4 regions of the Rahnella sp. PD4 genome follow, and region 4 is predicted to be linked to each of the others. Evidence: predicted binding sites of a transcription regulator. Region 4 holds the regulator's gene; each other region holds the start of a gene.
What was found. The regulator PhoB, encoded in region 4, activates phosphate uptake and scavenging genes when phosphate is short. The targets are predictions, from matches to a motif close to CTGTCATAAAACTGNCNNAT.
Positions count from the first base shown of each region.

Region 1: ugpB (sn-glycerol-3-phosphate ABC transporter substrate-binding protein UgpB) is a predicted target of PhoB. The motif match lies at 1,726-1,745, and genes of this name have one in related genera.
Region 2: phoA (alkaline phosphatase) is a predicted target of PhoB. The motif match lies at 3,798-3,817, and genes of this name have one in related genera.
Region 3: pitA (inorganic phosphate transporter PitA) is a predicted target of PhoB. The motif match lies at 1,810-1,829, and genes of this name have one in related genera.

Region 1 covers NZ_JBLZQF010000012.1:41,322-46,403, forward strand. Annotated here, with positions in the region: gene ugpA (sn-glycerol-3-phosphate ABC transporter permease UgpA) at 1-156, opposite strand, end outside; gene ugpB (sn-glycerol-3-phosphate ABC transporter substrate-binding protein UgpB) at 297-1,610, opposite strand; gene ACOZIO_RS22070 (hypothetical protein) at 1,916-2,995, shown strand; gene ACOZIO_RS22075 (PLP-dependent aminotransferase family protein) at 3,055-4,242, opposite strand; gene livF (high-affinity branched-chain amino acid ABC transporter ATP-binding protein LivF) at 4,374-5,075, opposite strand.
Region 2 covers NZ_JBLZQF010000001.1:103,360-108,441, reverse strand. Annotated here, with positions in the region: gene ACOZIO_RS00475 (HlyD family secretion protein) at 1-855, opposite strand, end outside; gene ACOZIO_RS00470 (DHA2 family efflux MFS transporter permease subunit) at 935-2,488, shown strand; gene ACOZIO_RS00465 (L,D-transpeptidase family protein) at 2,750-3,670, shown strand; gene phoA (alkaline phosphatase) at 3,899-5,082, shown strand, end outside.
Region 3 covers NZ_JBLZQF010000005.1:135,674-140,755, reverse strand. Annotated here, with positions in the region: gene uspB (universal stress protein UspB) at 1-136, shown strand, start outside; gene pitA (inorganic phosphate transporter PitA) at 233-1,738, opposite strand; gene ACOZIO_RS14635 (NAD(P)/FAD-dependent oxidoreductase) at 2,049-3,272, shown strand; gene ACOZIO_RS14630 (hypothetical protein) at 3,755-4,063, opposite strand; gene ACOZIO_RS14625 (methyl-accepting chemotaxis protein) at 4,105-5,082, opposite strand, start outside.
Region 4 covers NZ_JBLZQF010000003.1:514,667-519,748, reverse strand. Annotated here, with positions in the region: gene phoR (phosphate regulon sensor histidine kinase PhoR) at 1-462, opposite strand, end outside; gene phoB (phosphate response regulator transcription factor PhoB) at 485-1,174, opposite strand; gene sbcD (exonuclease subunit SbcD) at 1,402-2,640, shown strand; gene sbcC (exonuclease subunit SbcC) at 2,637-5,082, shown strand, end outside.

The DNA.
Region 1 (5,082 bases), on a different contig from region 4:
CGTACTGGATAAGCCGAACGGATCCAGCGTCTGAACCGAATACCACAGCGCCTGACCTGCAGGCCACAGGAAAAATATCGCGGTGATCAGCAGCTGTGGCAATACCAGCGCGTAGGGCAGCCAGCTGCAACCAAAACCGGGACGGTGTGAACTCATGATGGTGTACTCGTTGATGCGATGGCGGGTTTAGCTCCTCCCCCTGCGAAGGGGAGGTTGGGAGAGGGTTTTGCAAACGACTAAGCTGTCTTTAATACCCCACCAACCCTCCCCTTCGCTGGGGAGGGAGCAAAACTGGATTACTTAGTAGAAGCTTCGAAGCGACGGAGTAACAAATTCCCGCGCTGTACCGCAGTATCTAATGCTTCTTTGGCAGTTTTCTTACCACTCCATACGCTTTCCAGTTCTTCATCCACGATGGTGCGGATCTGAGGCATGTTGCCCAGACGCAGACCCTTGGTGAACGGCAATGGCGGCTTGTTCAGCATCTGGCGGGTAGCAACGTCAGAACCCGGGTTCTTGTCGTAGAAGCCCTCTTTTTTGGTCAGTTCATACGCGGCGGTGGTCACCGGCAGATAACCGGTTTTCTGATGCCATTCGGCAGCAATTTCAGGTGTGGTCAGGAATTGCAGGAATTCGGCAACGCCTTTGTAGGTATTTTTGTCTTTGCCGTTCATTACCCACAGGCTTGCACCACCGATGATGGCGTTTTGTGGGGCGCCTTTGATGTCTGCGTCGTAAGGCATCATGCCTACGCCATAGCTGAATTTAGAATACTGACGGATGTCAGCCAGGGAACCGGAAGAGGCGGTGGTCATTGCGCAATCGCCGTTATAGAACTTGGCGGTGGATTCATCCTTACGACCAAAATAGGTGAAATCACCTTTTTTGTTCATGTCTTCCAGCATCTGAATATGTTTGATTTGCTCTGGTTTGTTGAATTCCAAAACAGCATCCGTGCCATCGAAGCCATTATTTTTGGTAGCGATCGGCAGACCATGCCAGGCGCTGAAGTTCTCGATTTGGATCCAACCCTGCCAGCCACTGGCGTAGCCACATTTCATGCCAGCTTCACGTAATTTCTCGGTGTACACCGCCATATCCTGCCAGGTTTTTGGCGGCTGATCCGGATTAAGACCGGCTTTCTTAAAAGCGTCTTTGTTGTAATACAGCACCGGCGTGGAGCTGTTGAAAGGCTGGGACAGCAGGCGGCCTTTGGAATCGGAGTAATAACCCGAAACAGTCGGCACAAACTGGGAAACGTCTTCTTTAATCCCTGCATCACTGAACACTTCGTAAACCGGTTTGATGGCTTTGCTGGCCATCATGGTCGCGGTGCCCACTTCGTAAACCTGCAGAATCGCAGGCGCATTACCGGTTCGGTACGCTGCAATCCCAGCCGCCAGGCTTTCGTCGTATTTGCCTTTATAGACAGGCACAATTTTGACATCAGGGTGCGTCTGGTTAAAACGGTCGGCCAGCGAGTTCACTTCTTTGCCTAACTCGCCATCCATAGAGTGCCAGAAAGGAATTTCTGTCACAGCAAAAGCATTGGCGCTGAAAGCCAGCGCCAGCGCGGTGCCAATGACCGTTTTTTTGAGGTTGATGAACATGCCTGTCTCCTGAATTCTGCTGGTGTAGAACAAGTGCAGAGAAATAATGGATATTAAGAAACGTTTTTATTCGGGAGCTAACATGACATGGAAAAATGACAGAAAAACATAAAATCAATGACAGTAATATGACAGCGATGTTAAATAAAGCTTTGTAGGGCATTGCTTAATTCATAATGAATTCGACTTGAACAGCCACTAAAATTATCATGCACTCAGAAAAATCTACCACCCACCTCATTTACAACCCCTTAAATAACATACAAATACAAGGTGAAATTAAGAAAAATGGAAGATAAGAACATATGCCAGATAAAATATGGACGATAGAGGAATTTAAAAAGCAATCCAATCTGGGATTGTTTCACAGAAGGGCCAATGTTTATCTGGCTCATATTGATACGCTCTTACAACATTACAAAATCATTACGTTAGAAACGCCCGATTTAGAAGCCAATCTGCTGCTAATGATTTGTGATGCCTGTCAGAAATATTATCACCGTAAGCCTGCAAACCATCGCGCTGCGGCGGTCATGATACTTCATGATCAGGCTCTTAAACGCGCTAAGGCCCTCACTCTTCAACTCGTGACCGGCGATAGCTCAGGCCACGGACTTCGGGGTTGGGCTAAAGTCAGGGCGGCAGTAAAACCTTTTGTGGTGGGAATAACGGGCAAAACACATCACCGTTTACATCAAGATTACTGGCAGGAAGCATTAATACCCGGCCATTTTCCTTTAGCAAGGGCCATTGCTTATAGTAAAGACCCGTTATCAATCTGGAAGACGTCCTCAAGCCCATTGAGTTTTTTGGACTGGCTGCGTGAATTTTATATTCCGGATATGTTTGATAATAAAAAGGGAGAAGAATTACTACGCAGACTGCAAATGGGCGTCACTTATTTAGACAGCGCACAGCGTGAAGATAAAAAAATTTATATCAACAATGGCATCATTTATAATTCACGCGGTGAACGGTTTCACACGGGTAATATGAGCACCAATACTGCTGGCGAGGGATGGGCCATATTTGTGATGGCGCCCAATAATAGCCTTTACGCTAACGATCATAGGGTGGATATTTTCCACCACTCGAGCTTCCTGAGCGGCGCGCCAGTACAGGCTGCCGGTGAAATAGCGGTAAATAATGGAATTTTGGTCGGGATTACTTGTAAAAGCGGCCATTACCGCCCGAATGCGGCCAGTTTTGTGCGCATTTTATTCTGGCTAAAGCAGCATGGTGCCCTGCTCCAGGGTGTTGCTGCCTGTCCGGTCATTAGCGATCATATTCAGGAATTTTTTGACGCGGAAGAAGTGCTGTTAAATGGCGGGAAAAAGGGAACGAAAAATATAAAACCGTGTAAAGTTTATCCATCCGACATGTAATGCCTGCCGGCAGGTACCGGGCACAAAAAGGTACCTGCTGACAGACAAGCGAAGGAAAATTACAATGCGCGTTTGAGGCGGGCAACCGCCTCATGCATTTGCTCTTCAGTCGCGGTAGCGAACGACAAACGGAACGTCGAGTGATCCGGGTTATCGGCATAGAAGAATTCGCCCGGTACAAATACCACACCCTGCGCCAGCGTCTTTTTCATCCAGTCAGCACAATTACGCGGTTCGCGGAAGCGTGCCCACAGGAACATGCCGCCTTTCGGATATTCAAACGTCAGTACGTCTCCCAGTTCGCGTTCCAGCAGTTCGGCCATAACCTGACATTTCTTTTTATAGGCCGTACGGATGGTTTCGATCTGCTTCGGCAGACGGCCCAGGCCGAGATAATATTCGGCAATCGTCTGCGACAACGCGCTGGCATGCAGATCCGCCGCCTGCTTGATGATGGCAACTTTGTGCAGTAGCCAGTCGGGCATAATGACCCAGCCCAGACGCAGGCCCGGTGCCAGGATTTTAGAAAATGTCGAAGTGTAGATGATGTTATCCGCGTTACCGTACAGCGCCTTCGACAGCTCGAAAAGCGTCGGCTGGCGTTCTTCAGTGAAACGCAGTTCGCCGTACGGGTCATCTTCCACAATCAGAAATTCGTGCTGTGCCGCCAGTTTTACCAGCTGTTCGCGACGGGCACGACTCAGGGTCACGCCGCTCGGGTTACCGAATGTCGGGACAAGATATACACCTTTGATTTTCTGCGTCTTCAGCAGTTGTGCCAGCTCATCAACAATCATGCCATCGCCGTCAGAACCGACGGATAACAGTCTGGCCTCCGCCAGTTCCAGCGTCTGTAAGGCTGCCAGATAGGTCGGGCGCTCGACCACGAAAACGTCATCCGGGTTTACCACGGCGCGCATCACCAGATCCAGCGCCTGCTGGGAGCCGGCAGTGACCACAATATCATCCGGACTGGCCACCACACCGCGTTCCTGACAAAGCTCGGCAATACGCTCACGCAGCGTATAACTGCCTTCAGTCAGCCCATACTGAAAAGCATGCTCCGGCTGTTCAGTGATGGCCAGTTGCGTCGCCTCACGCAGACCGTCGAAATCAAAAAGCGCCGAAGAAGGAATACCACCCGCCAGCGAAATAACGCCTTCCATCTTGCTGTGTTTCAGCAATTCCCGGATGGCCGAACTTTTAAGCCTGACCATACGGGCGGCGAGTAAACCTTCTGTGTTCATGACATGTTCCTGATGGTATGCAAAGTTATACGAATGTAAGAGATGTTAATTTATAGACAAAATAAAAACCGCAAAGCGCTTGCCGTGCGGTTTGTCAGATTTAACACAGTTTTTTAAAATCCGAAGCCAGTTTATGCACCGAGATAAGCCGCACGCACTGCTTCGTTCGCCAGCAATGCCGCACCGGTGTCTTCCAGCACCACATGACCGTTTTCCAGCACATAGCCGCGATCGGCCAGTTTCAGCGCCTGATTGGCGTTTTGCTCAACCAGGAAGATGGTCATGCCTTCTTCGCGCAACTGCTGGATAGTGTCGAAAATCTGCTGGATGATGATAGGTGCCAGCCCCAGCGACGGTTCATCGAGCAACAGCAAGCGTGGCTGACTCATCAGCGCACGGCCAATCGCCAGCATCTGTTGCTCACCGCCGGACATGGTGCCTGAACGCTGCACACGACGCTCTTTCAGGCGCGGGAACAACGTAAACACACGCTCCAGCCGCTCCTGATACTGATCGCGTGTGGCAAAGAAACCGCCCATCGCCAGGTTTTCTTCCACCGTCATACGGGAGAATACGCGGCGACCTTCCGGCACAATCGCGATATCGCCGCGCATGATTTTGGCGGTCTGCCACTGTGTGATGTCTTTCCCTTCGAAAATAATCGAGCCGTTCGTCGCACGCGGTTCGCCACATAAACTGCCGAGCAGCGTGGTTTTACCGGCACCGTTTGCGCCGATCAGCGTGACGATTTCCCCTTTATTAATGTTCAGGCTGACTTCATGCAGCGCCTGAATTTTGCCGTAATGGGCGGATACCTGATTAAATGACAACATCTTGTTC
Region 2 (5,082 bases), on a different contig from region 4:
CTGCGTTTCTTTGAAGTTGGCCGTTACATAAATGCCCTGCTCCGGTACCAGTGTCATCAAACGCTGACCGGGTGTGACGTAATCGCCTATCTGTACCTGCCGGTTGCCCGCCACGCCATCAACAGCGGCAAAAATAGTGGTGTGATTGAGATCCTGCTGCGCCAGCGCTTTTGCTGCCTGCGCTTTCACCACAGCAGCCTTCGCCAGCGCCAGTGCCGCCTGAATTTCTGCCCGCTGTGCATGTGTTACCGCTGCCTGATTTTGGGCGACATCCAGCATAGCTGCGGCGTGCGCAGAGGTTTGCTCTGCCGTCACCGCCACCGTTTTATACCGGTCTGCATCGTTACGTGACGTGGCCCCGCTAACCGCCAGCGACTGATAACGCTGCTGCTCGGCCTCTGCATGTTGCTGTTCAGCACGCGAGGACCGGATCGCCGTGCGCGCGGCCTCGATTTGGGTGAGCGCCAGCTGCTCCTGCGCCTGCTGGCTCAGCAATGCGGCTTCCTGTTGTGCCACCTGCGCGCGGGCATCTTCAAGTTCCCCCTGCGCAGCGGCCAGACGCGCCGTAAACTCTTCGCTATCGATCAGTACCAGTTTATCGCCGGCATGCACCCGCTGGTTATGATTCACCAGCACCTGCGACACAAAGCCTTTTACTTTTGGCGCAACGAGGGTCGCATCCGCTGTCAGATACGCATCATCCGTCGATTCTGACGCGGGTGCAGCCAGTAACCATGCCGCACCGCCAAGGGCTACCACCAGCGCAATACCGCTGACCACGAAGATCCGCTTAGATCGTTTATTGACCTTCTCTACCGGGACCGGCATCCCATCTCCTGTCGTTGCTTCGCTCATTTTTAATTCCACTCATTGCATGATGAACATCATATTAATATGATACCCATCATACAAACAAGCTCCGGGATTTCACAATATGTCTGCCAACCTGACGCCAGCCGCGACGCTCTCGCCTGCGGATTACCCGACATCACGCAAGTTTCTGATTTTCAGCATTATGGCGTTTGGTATGTTTCTGGCGCTGATCGACATCCAGATCGTCGCCGCTTCGTTAAACGATGTGCAGGCCGGGCTTTCCGCCGGACCAGATGAAATCAGCTGGGTGCAAACCTCGTATCTGATCGCCGAACTGGTGATGATCCCCTTCTCCGCATTCCTGGCGCAGGCGCTTTCTACCCGCTGGCTGTTCAGCGCATCGGCGGCGTTGTTTACCCTCAGCAGCATCGGTTGCGGATTGTCGTGGAATATTGAGTCGATGATCTTCTTTCGCGCATTGCAGGGTTTTACCGGCGGCGCGATGGTGCCGACAGTATTCGCGACCGGATTCGCGATGTTTCGGGGTAAACAGCAGGCGCTGATCCCGGCGATCCTCGGCATGGTCAGCGTGCTGGCCCCCACACTGGGACCGACGGTGGGTGGCGTGGTGACGCAATTACTCGACTGGCGATGGATTTTCTTCATCAATATCCTGCCAGGCGCTCTGGTTGCCACCGGCGCCGTGTTATTTATTCATGTGGATAAAGCCGATTTCCCGATGCTTAAACGTATCGACTGGGTACATTTGTTGTCGATGGCGATAGCTCTCGGTTGTCTGGAGTATGTGCTGGAAGAAGGCCCGCGAAAAAACTGGTTCAGCGAACCGCAAATCCAGATTTCGGCGTGGTTCTCGCTGGTGGCCTTTGTACTGTTTCTCGAGCGATCCTTTTATTCAAAAAACCCGATCGTACGCCTGAGCCCCTTCCGTGACCCCACATTCACCTTTGCCTGTCTGTTCAATCTGGTGGTCGGTTTTGGTCTGTATGCCTCAACATATCTGACGCCGGTTTTCCTCGGCCGCATCCGAGATTTCAACAGCCTGGAAATTGGCACAACGGTGTTTGTGGTCGGCGTCGGGCAATTCTTCAGTACGATTATCGCCGCCCGATTAATCAGCCGTGTCGACCGGCGGGTCCTGATTACGGTGGGTTTATCCGGTTTCGCACTGAGTTTATGGCTGACGACGACGGTCACAACCTACTGGGGAGCAGAACAGTTCTTCTGGCCGCAGGTGGTGCGCGGCCTGTTCATTATGTTGTGCATCGTGCCGAGTGTGAACATGGCCCTGACCGCGTTTCAGGGGCCGGAACTGCGCTACGCCTCAGGGCTGTTTAATCTGATGCGTAATCTCGGCGGCGCGATTGGTATTGCCACGGTGAATACCTGGCTGCAGGACTGGACCCGCGTGCACGCTGCACGTTTCGGCGAATCGCTGGGACACTATGGGGATCATGCGCAGGAGATGATAGATTCGCTGGCGCAAAAAATTGTCTACCTGACGCCGGACACCGCTCAGGCATTGCTGATGGCAAAAGGGATATTTGGCGCGAAAGTCGCGGCGCAATCCCTGACACTGGCGTTCAACGACATCTTTCAGGTCATGGCGTGGATGTTTGTTGCCGCGCTGGTCATGGTGCCGTTTTGCCGTAAATAAAGTCAGGAATGTGAAGAAAATGTGCAGGCTGCCGCAAAAAATGCGGTTGTGGCAGGGAACTTTTCGAACAAGATGAGAAAGCTTTGGCCTGTTTGAAATAAATCCTTATAATTAGCGGCCCTGAAATGCGATTCGTTACACATACCGTGTCCCTTTCAAGTGCTATGTGCAAGTACACTATTCCTCCGGCCGGTTACGATCGGATCGGGGGGAATTAACATCCTGACAACTGCCAGTGTGGCATTAACGACCAACGAAAATATGAAAATGAGCATTCGCGCAATCCTTACCCTGGTTTTGGCAGTTGCTGCATATAGCCAGGCGTCTTTTGCTGTGGTCTACCCTCTTCCGGCCAATAATGGTCGTCTGGTCGGTGAAAACATCACAGTTACCGTTCCGCAGGGCAGCAGCCTGCCGCTGGAACATTTTGCAGCGCAATACCAGATGGGTTTGAGCAATATGCTCGAAGCTAACCCTGGCGTTGATCCTTATCTGCCAACCCCGGGCACCGTGCTGACTATCCCTCAGCAATTAATCCTGCCTGATACCCCGCATGAAGGCATCGTGATCAACAGTGCTGAAATGCGTCTGTATTACTACCCGAAAGGCACCAATACTGTGGTCGTGCTGCCAATCGGTATCGGTGAACTGGGCAAAGACACCCCGATGAACTGGGTGACTACGGTTCAGCGTAAAAAAGCTGGCCCGACCTGGACCCCGACGGCGAAAATGCATGAAGAATATGCTTCCCGTGGTGAATTCCTGCCCGCCGTCTTCCCTGCTGGCCCGGACAACCCGATGGGGCTGTACGCACTGTATGTTGGCCGTCTGTATGCAGTTCACGGCACCAACGCCAACTTCGGTATCGGTCTGCGCGTGAGCCACGGTTGTGTACGTTTGCGTGATGCCGACATCAAATGGCTGTTCGACAACGTTCCGCAAGGCACCCGCGTTCAGTTTATCAACGAGCCGGTGAAAGCCACCGTTGAGCCGGACGGTAAACGTTATATTGAGATCCATAACCCGCTGTCCTCTAACCAGGAAGAGTTTGATTCCCAGCAGCCGCTGCCAATCACTCTGACCGGTAACGCAAGCAGCGTATCGATGGATCCTGCGGTCAACCAGACTGTGGTTCAGCGCGCTATTGAGATGCGTTCAGGGATGCCGGTTCAGGTTAATTAATTGCGTCCCTGACGTTTTAGTGAAAAAGCTCCGTTCATCGGGGCTTTTTTTTTGCAAACGCAAAAGGAGACTACGGATAACTCCCTCCCCTGCGAAGGGAAGGAGTAAAGCAACATCCTCTCCATCACTGTCATTAAAATGTCACAACTCTGACTTAACCTTTCGGTAACAAAAAATATCTATATGTGTATTTTTATTTCCGATGGTTTATGAAAAGGAGTTTTGACAATGCAACAATCCGTATCTCTTGTGGCCCGCGCCGTGACTGCCGCCCTGCTGCTTTCCACCTCTGCCACTGTCCTCGCCACTGAAACTGACTCGCTGACTGACCGCGCAGCAAAAGGTGTGCTGACAGAACCGGGTGGCGCGCGTCGCCTGAGCGGTGACCAGACCGCCGCGCTGAAAGCGTCACTTTCAGACAAAACGGTGAAAAACGTGATTTTACTGATTGGCGACGGTATGGGGGATTCTGAAATCACCTCCGCCCGCAACTATGCAGAAGGCGCCGGCGGCTATTTTAAAGGTATCGATGCCCTGCCGCTGACCGGTCAGTACACCCATTATTCTCTGGATAAGAAAACGCAGAAACCGAGTTACGTGACCGATTCTGCAGCATCCGCCACCGCCTGGGCGACAGGTGTTAAAAGCTATAACGGCGCGATTGGTGTAGATGTTAACGGTAAAGATCACCAGACTATTCTTGAGATCGCCAAAGCCGCAGGCAAGGCCACCGGCAACGTCTCCACTGCCGAATTGCAGGATGCAACCCCGGCTGCGCAAATCGCCCACGTAACCTCACGTAAGTGCTACGGTCCGGAAGAAACGGCGGAAAAATGTGCCAGCAACGGGCTGGAAAACGGCGGACGTGGTTCGATCACCGAACAGTTATTGCAAACCCGCGCAGACGTCACGCTGGGCGGCGGCAGAAAATCTTTCAGCCAGTTGGCTAAAGCCGGTGAGTTCCAGGGTAAATCCCTGAAAGATCAGGCACTGGCACAGGGTTACGTGTGGGTGGAAAACGCGGAGCAGCTCAGTGCTGTCACGCAGGCAGACCAGAAGAAACCGGTTCTTGGCCTGTTCTCCGAGGGCAACATGCCGGTACGCTGGCAGGGTCCGAAGGCCACTTATCACGGCAACATTGATAAACCGGCTGTTACCTGTGAAGCCAATCCGCAGCGCACCGCAGACATCCCGACGCTGGCCGTTATGACTGAAAAAGCCATCGACTTGCTGAAAACGAATCAGAACGGTTTCTTCCTGCAGGTTGAAGGCGCATCGATTGATAAACAAGATCACGCCGCTAATCCATGCGGCCAGTTCGGGGAAACAGTGGATCTGGATGAAGCGGTGCAAAAAGCGCTGGCGTTCGCCCGACAGGACGGCAACACGCTGGTTATCGTCACCGCCGATCA
Region 3 (5,082 bases), on a different contig from region 4:
TGCTCAGCGCTACGTTGAACATCACGATCCTGAGTTTATTCGCCGTTGTGAGCGGGTTCGCGGTCAGTTTATCCTGACTACGGCACTGGTCGGTTTAATATTAATCAGTATGTTAGCGATGCTGATCTGGTATTAGAAACTGAAAGAAACGTGAGGGAGGATGAGTGAATAAGGAAACAAAAAAGGCGACCTGCTGAGCAAGGTCGCCTTTTTACTGCCTGTCAGACAAGCATCAGATCAGCTTCAGGGCAATCCAGTACAGGACACCGGAAAGCACAATCGACACCGGCAGGGTTAATATCCACGCCATCGCGATGTTTTTCACGGTTTTCGACTGCACACCGCCGCCATCGACAATCATGGTGCCCGCGACGGCAGACGACAACACATGCGTGGTGGAAACTGGCATGCCGGTGTAGCTGGCTACGCCGATGGACACTGCCGCAGTAAGCTGTGCTGACAGCCCCTGTGCGTAAGTCATGCCTTTCTTACCAATCTTCTCACCGATGGTGGTCGCAACACGTTTCCAGCCAATCATGGTACCCAGTGCCAGCGCCAGCGCTACCGCGATAATGATCCAGATAGGTGCATATTCGACGGTTTGCAGAATGTCGGTTTTCAGCTCGCCGAGGAAGCGTTTATCTGCGGCGGAAGTTTCCGGCAGCTTCGCCACTTTATCCGCAGTATCAGAAACACACATCAGCAGGCGACGCATATGGCTGCGTTCGTCCGGTGACAGGTCGCTATAAGATTGCAGATTAGTCAGCAGGCTTTGCGCACGACCAATGGCGTCAAGTGCGTGGCTGCTGTCGCAGTGGAACACTTTGGGCTCGTCAGTCGGTGCGATATTAACATCAGGTGCAGGCACTATCGGTGTCAGTGCTACCACATGCGGTACGGCATCAGCATGTTGCTGATAATACTGTCCGAGGTGGGTCACGGCGTCGCGGGTACGGGTAATGTCGTAACCGGTTGCACTCATGTTCAGCACAAAACCCGCCGGAGCCACACCAATCAGAACCAGCATGATCAGGCCAATACCTTTCTGACCATCATTAGCGCCATGAGAGAAACTCACGCCGATAGCCGACAGGATCAGGCCGATACGTGTCCAGAATGGCGGCTTTTTCTTGCCATCTTTCTTTTCCCGTTCAGCAGGGGTCAGGTGGATACGTGCATGTTTCTTGTTGCCACTCCAGTAACGGCGCAGCAGGAAAATCATGGTACCTGCCATAATCATCCCGACCAGCGGGGAGACGATCAGTGAGGCAAAAATACCGATCATTTTGGGGATGTTTAACGCATCGACCACAGAGGTGTGAGTCATTAATGCATTGGTCAGCCCTACGCCAATGATGGCGCCGATCAGGGTATGGGAACTGGACGCCGGCAGGCCGAAATACCAGGTGCCAAGGTTCCAGATGATCGCCGCCAGTAACATAGAAAACACCATGGCAAGGCCATGAGCAGAACCCACGTTGAGCAGCAAATCAGTTGGCAGTAAATGAACGATGGCATAAGCCACACTCAAACCACCGAGCAGGACGCCAAAGAAGTTAAATACCCCTGCCATCACGACCGCTAATTGCGAACGCATTGCCCGGGTATAGATGACGGTTGCCACTGCGTTGGCCGTATCATGGAAGCCGTTAATGGCTTCATAGAACAGAACAAACAGTAACGCGAGAATCAATAACGAACCGGTATGAATATCCAATCCGGCAAATAGATGCAGCATAATTGTTACGCCAGTTAGTGGTCATGAACGCCGCGCATTATCTGCGAGAACAGGGGGAGGGGAAAAGGAAAATATGACATTTTTTTGACTAAAAACAGTCCAATATCTACCCTGGATTTGGTTAAGTTTTTATTTATCAAAAAGTTATTCCTCCTTTGGTGATTGAAACATTTACTTACGACGTTCAGGAAACGGTCTGTTGGCTGGTTTAACAGGCGCCTGTCCCTTACAATCCGCGGCTCAACGCCCCGGTAAACAGGGCGAACCTTATGTAAAACGTAGTTGAATTTCCGTAAAAGAGAGGCCGAAAGTGGAACAGGTTGATGTGGTAGTCATTGGTGCAGGTGCGGCAGGCATGTTCTGCGCGGCGCAGGCCGGACAAGGTGGCTGCCGGGTTCTGCTGCTGGATAACGGCAAAAAAACCGGACGCAAAATTTTGATGTCAGGCGGCGGACGCTGCAATTTCACCAACCTTTATGCTGAACCCGCTGCCTATCTTTCCGAAAATCCGCATTTTTGTAAATCCGCGCTGGCGCGTTACACCCAGTGGGATTTCATCGATATGGTCAACCGTTACGGCATCGCCTGGCACGAGAAAACCCTCGGGCAGTTGTTCTGCGACGACTCGGCACAGCAAATCGTCAGCATGCTCGATAAAGAATGCGGGCTGGGCAATGTCGATGTACGCCTGCGCAGCGAGATTTCCGATGTGCAGAAAACCGAAAATGGCTTTGTCATCAAGGTGAATGGCTCCACTGTAAGCACTCACTCACTTGTTATTGCCAGCGGCGGGCTTTCCATGCCGGGGCTGGGCGCGACACCCTTCGGTTACCGTCTGGCGGAACAGTTTGGCCTGAAAGTGCTGCCGACCCGCGCCGGTCTGGTGCCGTTTACCCTGCACAAACCGCTGCTCGATCATTTGCAGACGCTTTCCGGCGTGTCAGTGCCTGCGGTTCTGACTGCGCAAGACGGCACGGTTTTCCGTGAAAGCATTCTTTTCACCCATCGTGGCATGTCCGGTCCGGCAGTTTTACAGCTTTCGAGCTACTGGCAGCCGGGTGAGTTTGTGAGCGTTAACTTACTTCCTGATGTTGATCTGGCGGCGTTTCTGAATACGCAGCGTCAGGAACACCCGAATCAGAGCCTGAAAAATACGCTGGCGATGCAACTGCCGAAACGTCTGGTGGAGTGCCTGCAAACGCTGGGTCAGTTGCCGGACGTCACGCTGAAACAGCTGAATGTGCCGCAGCAGGCGGAACTGGTTGAACAACTGCAAAACTGGCAGGTTCAGCCCAACGGCACCGAAGGTTACCGCACGGCAGAAGTGACGCTTGGCGGCGTCGATACCAAAGAGTTGTCGTCCAAAACCATGGCCGCCGCTAAGGTGCCGGGCTTGTATTTTATCGGTGAAGTAGTGGATGTCACCGGCTGGCTGGGTGGATATAACTTCCAGTGGGCGTGGAGTTCGGCGTGGGCCTGTGCGCAGGATCTGGTGGTGTTTTGCAATAATAAAAATGGTGATCTGAATAAATAGTTGGTGATCTCACCTGCATTTGAGACATTAAAGTTCGTGATCCAGAGCACCTCGACAAAAAATCTAATTTTGATGTCAAACAGGAAAATCTCCCCCCTCAAAAGCAGAAAAACACGACATAGGGTAGTGGTCGCCACTGACCGACAGATCCTATGTCGTGTTTAGCGAGCGGTTCACGCCGGTGAGCAAGGCCGCTGGGTTGCATAAGCAGGCTAGCGGCTTGCCGCGTTTATCTGTCCAGATGTTTTAATGCCACCTGTGGGCGGTATTGTTTTTATTACGGGATAATCACAGCGGGTTTGTGAGGTTGGGCAGTCTACGCGTAAAACCCAATAATACGAACCACAAGAAACCCCGCCACCCTTTCTGAGGTAGCGGGGTCAGCTAAAACGTACTTTTAGGATACGGTCACTTTGAACTCATAGTCTCCTGTCGTGAACGGCAGCCTGACTGGCGTTTTGGAGTCCCCCGGTAACACCTTCTCAGGACAAAAAACCTTTCAAATTTTCCAGCATATTGGTCATCATGCCGAAGGCCATATTTACGCTGTGAATGCTGTAATACAGCGTAATATCATTGCGCATCAGGTAGGTTTCAAAACGCTTATCTGCCAGCACCGCCTGAACTTCCAGACTGCGATCGCGGAAATGTCGGCAGTTATTAATGTACAAATCCAGTGAACGGTATTCTCCCGTAGCAAGCTGATTCACCAGCACCGCCATCTGTTCGAAGCTCTCGATCAGCGCCCTGTGTTTTTCCAGATGGCCGGCATGCTCCTGAAGATTTTCCATAATGACGTTCTCCCGGTAACGAGACGACGGCAAAAGCCTGATCAGAAGCTTTGCCAGTCGGACTCATTTGTGGAGTGCGCACCCGGCTTTTCCGTGCGTGGAAGGGCGGCTAGTGCCCGCGCCGGTTTTGCCCGGGACTGATGCTGAGCCGTGGCGTCGCTGAGACGGAATTCGCCGACCAGTCTCGCCAGGCCGTCAGCCTGATCCTGCAACGAGCGCGAGGCTGAAGAGGCTTCCTCTACCAGCGCGGCGTTCTGCTGAGTCACGTCATCCATCTGATTGACCGCCTGATGTACCTGAGAAATCCCCTGACTCTGTTCTGTTGCCGCAGCGGCAATCTCGTTGACCAAATCAGTCACCTGACGGATGGCATTACCCATGGAGTTCATGTTCTCGCCGACATCGCCCGCCTGATGGGCACCGGCTTCGATCAGGCTGTAGGAAAGGTCGATCAGTTCTTTTATCTCACGCGCGGCGGTGGTCGAACGTTGAGAAAGATTTCTGACCTCTCCTGCAACAACAGCAAAGCCTTTACCGTGCTCACCGGCACGTGCCGCTTCCACGGCGGCATTTAACGCCAGAATATTGGTCTGGAAGGCGATGCCCTCGATAAGCGTGATGATCTCAGTGACTTTGCGTGAACTGCTGCGGATATCACCCATCGTACCCAGCATCGTCTCAAGTGATGATGCACTTTTCTCCGACAGTGCATTCATGTTACCCGCCAGCTGGCTGGCCTGACGCGTGTTGTCAGCCGTCTGGCGAACCGTCTCGCTCAGCTCGGTCATGCTGGCGGCCGTTTGTTCCAGAGAAGCTGCTTGCTGCTCGGTGCGCGAGGAGAGGTCTTCGTTACCGGCCGCGATTTGTGCCGAGGCGCTGCTGACGGACTGGGAAGCCGCGCTCACAGACAGCAGCGCTCCGGATACGCGTTGCATCAGGCTATTGAACGCGCGGGCCATATTGCCCACTTCATCATGACGGCTGTCATCGGCGCTTACGGTCAGATCCAGCCGCTCGCT
Region 4 (5,082 bases):
CAGCCGGAATTCCGGATAACGCAGCAGGTTGAAGATATGTTGCCCGTTATCTTCCGGCCAGCGGAAACCGAGCAGATCCTGCGCCAGCCCGTTACACCAGAAAATATTGCCTTCTTCCGTGGTCAGCACCACGGCATCGGGCAGCGATTCAGCACCGCTGCGAAAACGTTTGATCAACTGACCTAATTCGCGACGCCGACGCCGGTTGCGCATCTGCATCTGGTTAAGCCCGTAGAACAGCGGCTCCCAGCTCCAGCGGCCGTTCGGCGGCGTAATACTGCGGTCAAGCCACAGCCAGTGAGAGAGTTTAAGCTGGTTGTAATAATTCCAGCCCAGTGCCGCAACCAGCGACACAAACAGGAGCCAGCCGAAATGACCGACGAAAATACCGAGAATTAACGCTGGCAGACAAAAGAGAAAAAATTCGCCGGCCAATCGTTTCCATGACAAACGTTCTAGCACACAGATTCTCCGCTGTGAGGACTCAATAACGCGTTGAAAAACGGTATCCGGTACCACGAACAGTCTGGATCATTCTGTCATGTCCGCTGGTTTCCAACGCCTTACGCAAACGACGAATATGCACGTCTACGGTGCGATCTTCCACATAAACGTTAGTGCCCCAGACGTTATTGAGCAACTGTTCCCGGCTATAAACACGTTCAGAATGCGTCATAAAGAAGTGTAATAACTTAAATTCTGTCGGCCCCATATCAAGCGCCTGTTCGTTGGCCATCACCCGGTGAGACGAGGGATCCAGGCTTAAACCCTGCATGTCGATCACTTCTTCCACCGCCATTGGCGAGATGCGACGCATCACCGCTTTAATGCGGGCAACCAGCTCTTTCGGGGAAAACGGTTTGGTGATGTAATCATCGGCACCGACTTCGAGGCCACGCACCCGATCTTCTTCTTCACCGCGTGCGGTCAACATCATTACCGGAATTTCGCGGGTCAGCGCCTCACGTTTAAGATGCTTAATAAACTGAATACCGGAACCGCCAGGTAACATCCAGTCGAGCAGGATAAGTTCAGGGTAAGGTTCAACAAGCTGCCCAATCGCTGAATCAAAATCCTCAGCTTCTACGGCCTGATAGCCATTTTGTTCCAGTACAAAACACACCATTTCACGGATTGGAGCTTCGTCTTCAACCACCAATATACGTCTAGCCATCGTAGGTCCTGCCAATAGGTTAGCGATCTTTTATTTGATTGCGGGCGCCATTATGCGTCAGTTTTGTGACAGATTTATGAATGAAAAGAATGGTTCATTACAGTCAAATATGACAGATAATTAGCGGCCATCTCGCTGAAATTGGACTGATTTATCGGGGACATCTCCCCCCGCCGACGTTTATACTTTGCCCCATTGTCGTCATCCAGGGTTCATACAGGAGTCTCATGCGCCTGATCCACACGTCAGACTGGCATCTTGGCCAGTACTTTTTCACCAAAAGCCGTGCAGCCGAACATCAGGCATTTCTGCGCTGGCTGACCGGTCAGGTGCAGCAACATCAGGTCGACGCCGTGATTGTCGCGGGTGATATTTTCGATACCGGATCACCGCCCAGTTATGCCCGCGAATTGTATAACCGCTTCGTGGTGGAATTACAACAAACCGGCTGTCAGCTGGTGGTACTGGCTGGCAACCACGATTCCGTCGCAACACTTAATGAATCACGCGAGCTACTTTCCTGCCTGAATACGCGGGTGATTGCCACTGTCGGCGAAAATCTGTCTGAACAGATTTTGGTGCTCAGTCAGCGTGACGGAAAACCGGGCGCGGTACTGTGTGCCATCCCGTTTTTACTCCCGCGTGATCTGCTGGCCAGTCAGGCCGGTCAGTCCGGCAGCGACAAACAACTGGCATTGCAGGAAGCCATCGCCGCACATTATGACGCGCTCTGGCAGGCCGCGCAGGCCAGGCGTGATGAACTTGGCATACCGCTGCCCGTTATTGCAACCGGCCATCTGACCACCGTTGGCGTCAGTACTTCTGATTCCGTGCGTGACATCTATATAGGCACACTTGACGCCTTCCCCGCGCAGGCGTTCCCGCCGGTTGATTATGTGGCGCTTGGCCATATTCACCGCGCACAGTGCGTCGCAAAAACTCACCACATCCGTTACAGCGGTTCGCCAATTGCCCTGAGCTTTGACGAACTGAGCAAAGCCAAAAGTGTGTATCTGCTCGATTTCGACGGGGCAACGCTCAGTGCCATCGACACGCTGGAAATTCCTGTTTTCCAGCCCATGCAGATACTCAAAGGCTCGCTGGCGGAAATTGAAAAGCAACTGGCGCAGTTCGAAGGCGGCGATGCACAAAAACCCGTCTGGCTTGATATCGAAGTCGCCACGCAGGATTATCTCAGCGATATTCAGCGGCGTATTCAGGCGCTGACTGCGGATTTGCCGGTGGAAGTTGTCCTGTTGCGCCGCAGCAAAGAACAGCGCATCAGCAGCATTGAGCAGCAGGAAAAAGAGACCCTCAGTGAACTGAGCGTCAGCGACGTCTTTGAACGGCGGCTGGCGCTGGAGCCGGACCCTGATGCCCCCCGTCAGGCGCGGATGCGCACTCTTTTTGCTCAGGTTGTTGAGCAGGTCACGCACGGTCAGAATGCAGAGGACAGCGCACAATGAAAATTCTCAGCCTGCGTTTAAAAAACCTGAACTCGCTGGAAGGCGAATGGAAAATTGATTTCACTGCCGAGCCGTTCGCCAGCAACGGATTATTCGCGATCACCGGCCCGACCGGTGCAGGGAAAACCACCCTGCTTGATGCCATTTGTCTGGCGCTTTATCATCAGACGCCACGTCTGAACATCACACCAAGCCAGAACGAACTGATGACCCGCCACACCGCCGAATCGCTGGCTGAGGTGGAGTTTGAAGTTAAAGGCGTAGCTTACCGCGCATTCTGGAGCCAGCGTCGTGCTAAAAATTCGCCGGATGGCAACTTGCAGGCACCGAAAGTCGAGCTGGCGTTACTGGCCGGCGGCAAAATTCTGGCCGATAAAGTGCGCGACAAACTCGACGCCATCGCCACACTGACCGGGCTGGATTTCGGCCGTTTCACCAAATCCATGATGCTGTCTCAGGGGCAGTTCGCCGCGTTTCTGAATGCTGATGCCAACGACCGCGCCGAATTGCTGGAAGAACTGACCGGCACCGAAATTTACGGACGGCTGTCTCAGCGCGTCTTTGAGCAACATAAAGAAGCGCGCATCGTACTCGACGGTCTGCATCAGCGCATGTCCGGCATCGAACTGCTCAGCGAAGAACAACGCCAGACGCTGGAGGCACAGCATGCTGAACTGAACGCACAGGAAAACAGCCTCAGCCAACAGGCGCAGCAACGCCTGCGGGATCTGAACTGGCTGCAACAATGGCAACAGGTGCAGCAAAAACTTCAGCAATCTCAGTTGCAGCTGGCTGCCGCTGAGCAGGAAAATCTGGCCGCCGCGCCGCAGTTACAACAGCTGGCACGCAGTGAACCGGCGGAAAAACTGCGTCCGTTACTCAATGACCGTCAGCGTTGTCAGGAAGAGTCACAACGCCTTCAGCAGCATCTGACGCAACTGATACAGCAACAGGAACAGCAGATCGCGCAGATGGCGCCGCTGAACCAGGCAGCAGAACAGGCGCAAACTGCACGTCAGAAGCAGGCCGAAGAACAGCGCCGGATGCAAACGCTGATCGAAGAAAAAATCCTGCCGCTGGACGGTGAAATCGCTCAGTGGCACAAATCACTGGCAGAAACACAGCGGGCGGTCAGTGAATCGCAGAAACAGGCCGCTGACCAGAACACAACACTGCGGCAAATAACGGCAGAACGACAAAAACTGGATGAAGAAAACCGCCAGCATCAAACCCGGCAGACCGCACTGACCGAAGCCCTTAACGCCGCACAGCAGCGTCAGGCAGCTCTGGAAAAACAGCATCCGCTGGCAGCCTTACAGAAACGGCAAACAGAACTGATGCAACTCCGGCCGGTGCGACAACAGCTTTTTTCGCTCGCGCAACTTTTCCCGCAGCTTAACCAGCGCGTGCAGCAACAAAACCAAGATTTTGCGCAGTATCAGGTACAACTGGCTGAGGAAGAGCAGCGCCTGGATAAGATCCGCCTGCAATGTCAGACACAACTTGAACATCTCAACGACGTAAAAACGCTGCATAAACAGGAAATGCTGATCGTCAGCCTCGAAGCTGAACGCGCGAATTTGCAAAGCGGTAAAGCCTGCCCGTTGTGCGGCTCGACCTCGCATCCGGCGGTTGAACACTATCAGGAGATCAAACCTTCTGAAACCGCACAGCGCGTCGAGAAAATGCAGCTTGAATTCGATGCGGTAAAAGCCAGCGGTATCGAACTGGCGGCGAAGATCAAAAGCCTGAAAGAACAGCAAAGACGTCTGCAGATCCTGATGGAGCAGGATCAGCAGCAACTGAATGCGCAGACGGCAAACTGGCAACAGCTCAGCATGCCGCTGAATCTGACGTTTACCCTGCATGACACCACTGACATCTCGCAATGGCTGACCGCCCGCGACGAAGAAGAGCAGCAGTCTCAGGCGCTGACCGGCCAGCACGAACAGCTGGCACGGGCACTTCAACAGGCGAAAGATGCCCTGACTGACGCCCTGAATCTCCAACAGAAAGTACAACAGCAAAGTGCATTGCTGACCGAACGCATTACGCGGCTGGTAGAAATAGAGGCGAAATCTCAGCAAGACCTTGTCCGGTTGCAAAAACAACAGGCCGAAGGTGAAAAAGCGCTTTCTGAGCTTCATGCCCGGCGCCTCGAACTGTTCGGCGAGCGCCAGGTGGCTCAGGTTCGCGAACACTTACATCAGCAACAGCAGGCGGCAGAAAAAGCGTTCAGTGATGCCCAGACCGCGCTGCATAAGGCGCAGGAACAACGCGACCAGCTTGCCGGTCAGCTGGCCAGTGCGCAAAAGCAACAATTACAGACCAGCGCACAACTGACGCAAACGGAACAGGTGTGGCAACAGGCGCTGAGCACCAGCGGGTTTGCCGATGAAGCCGCGGTGAAAGAAGCGCTGCTTGACGACGTGCTGCGCCAAC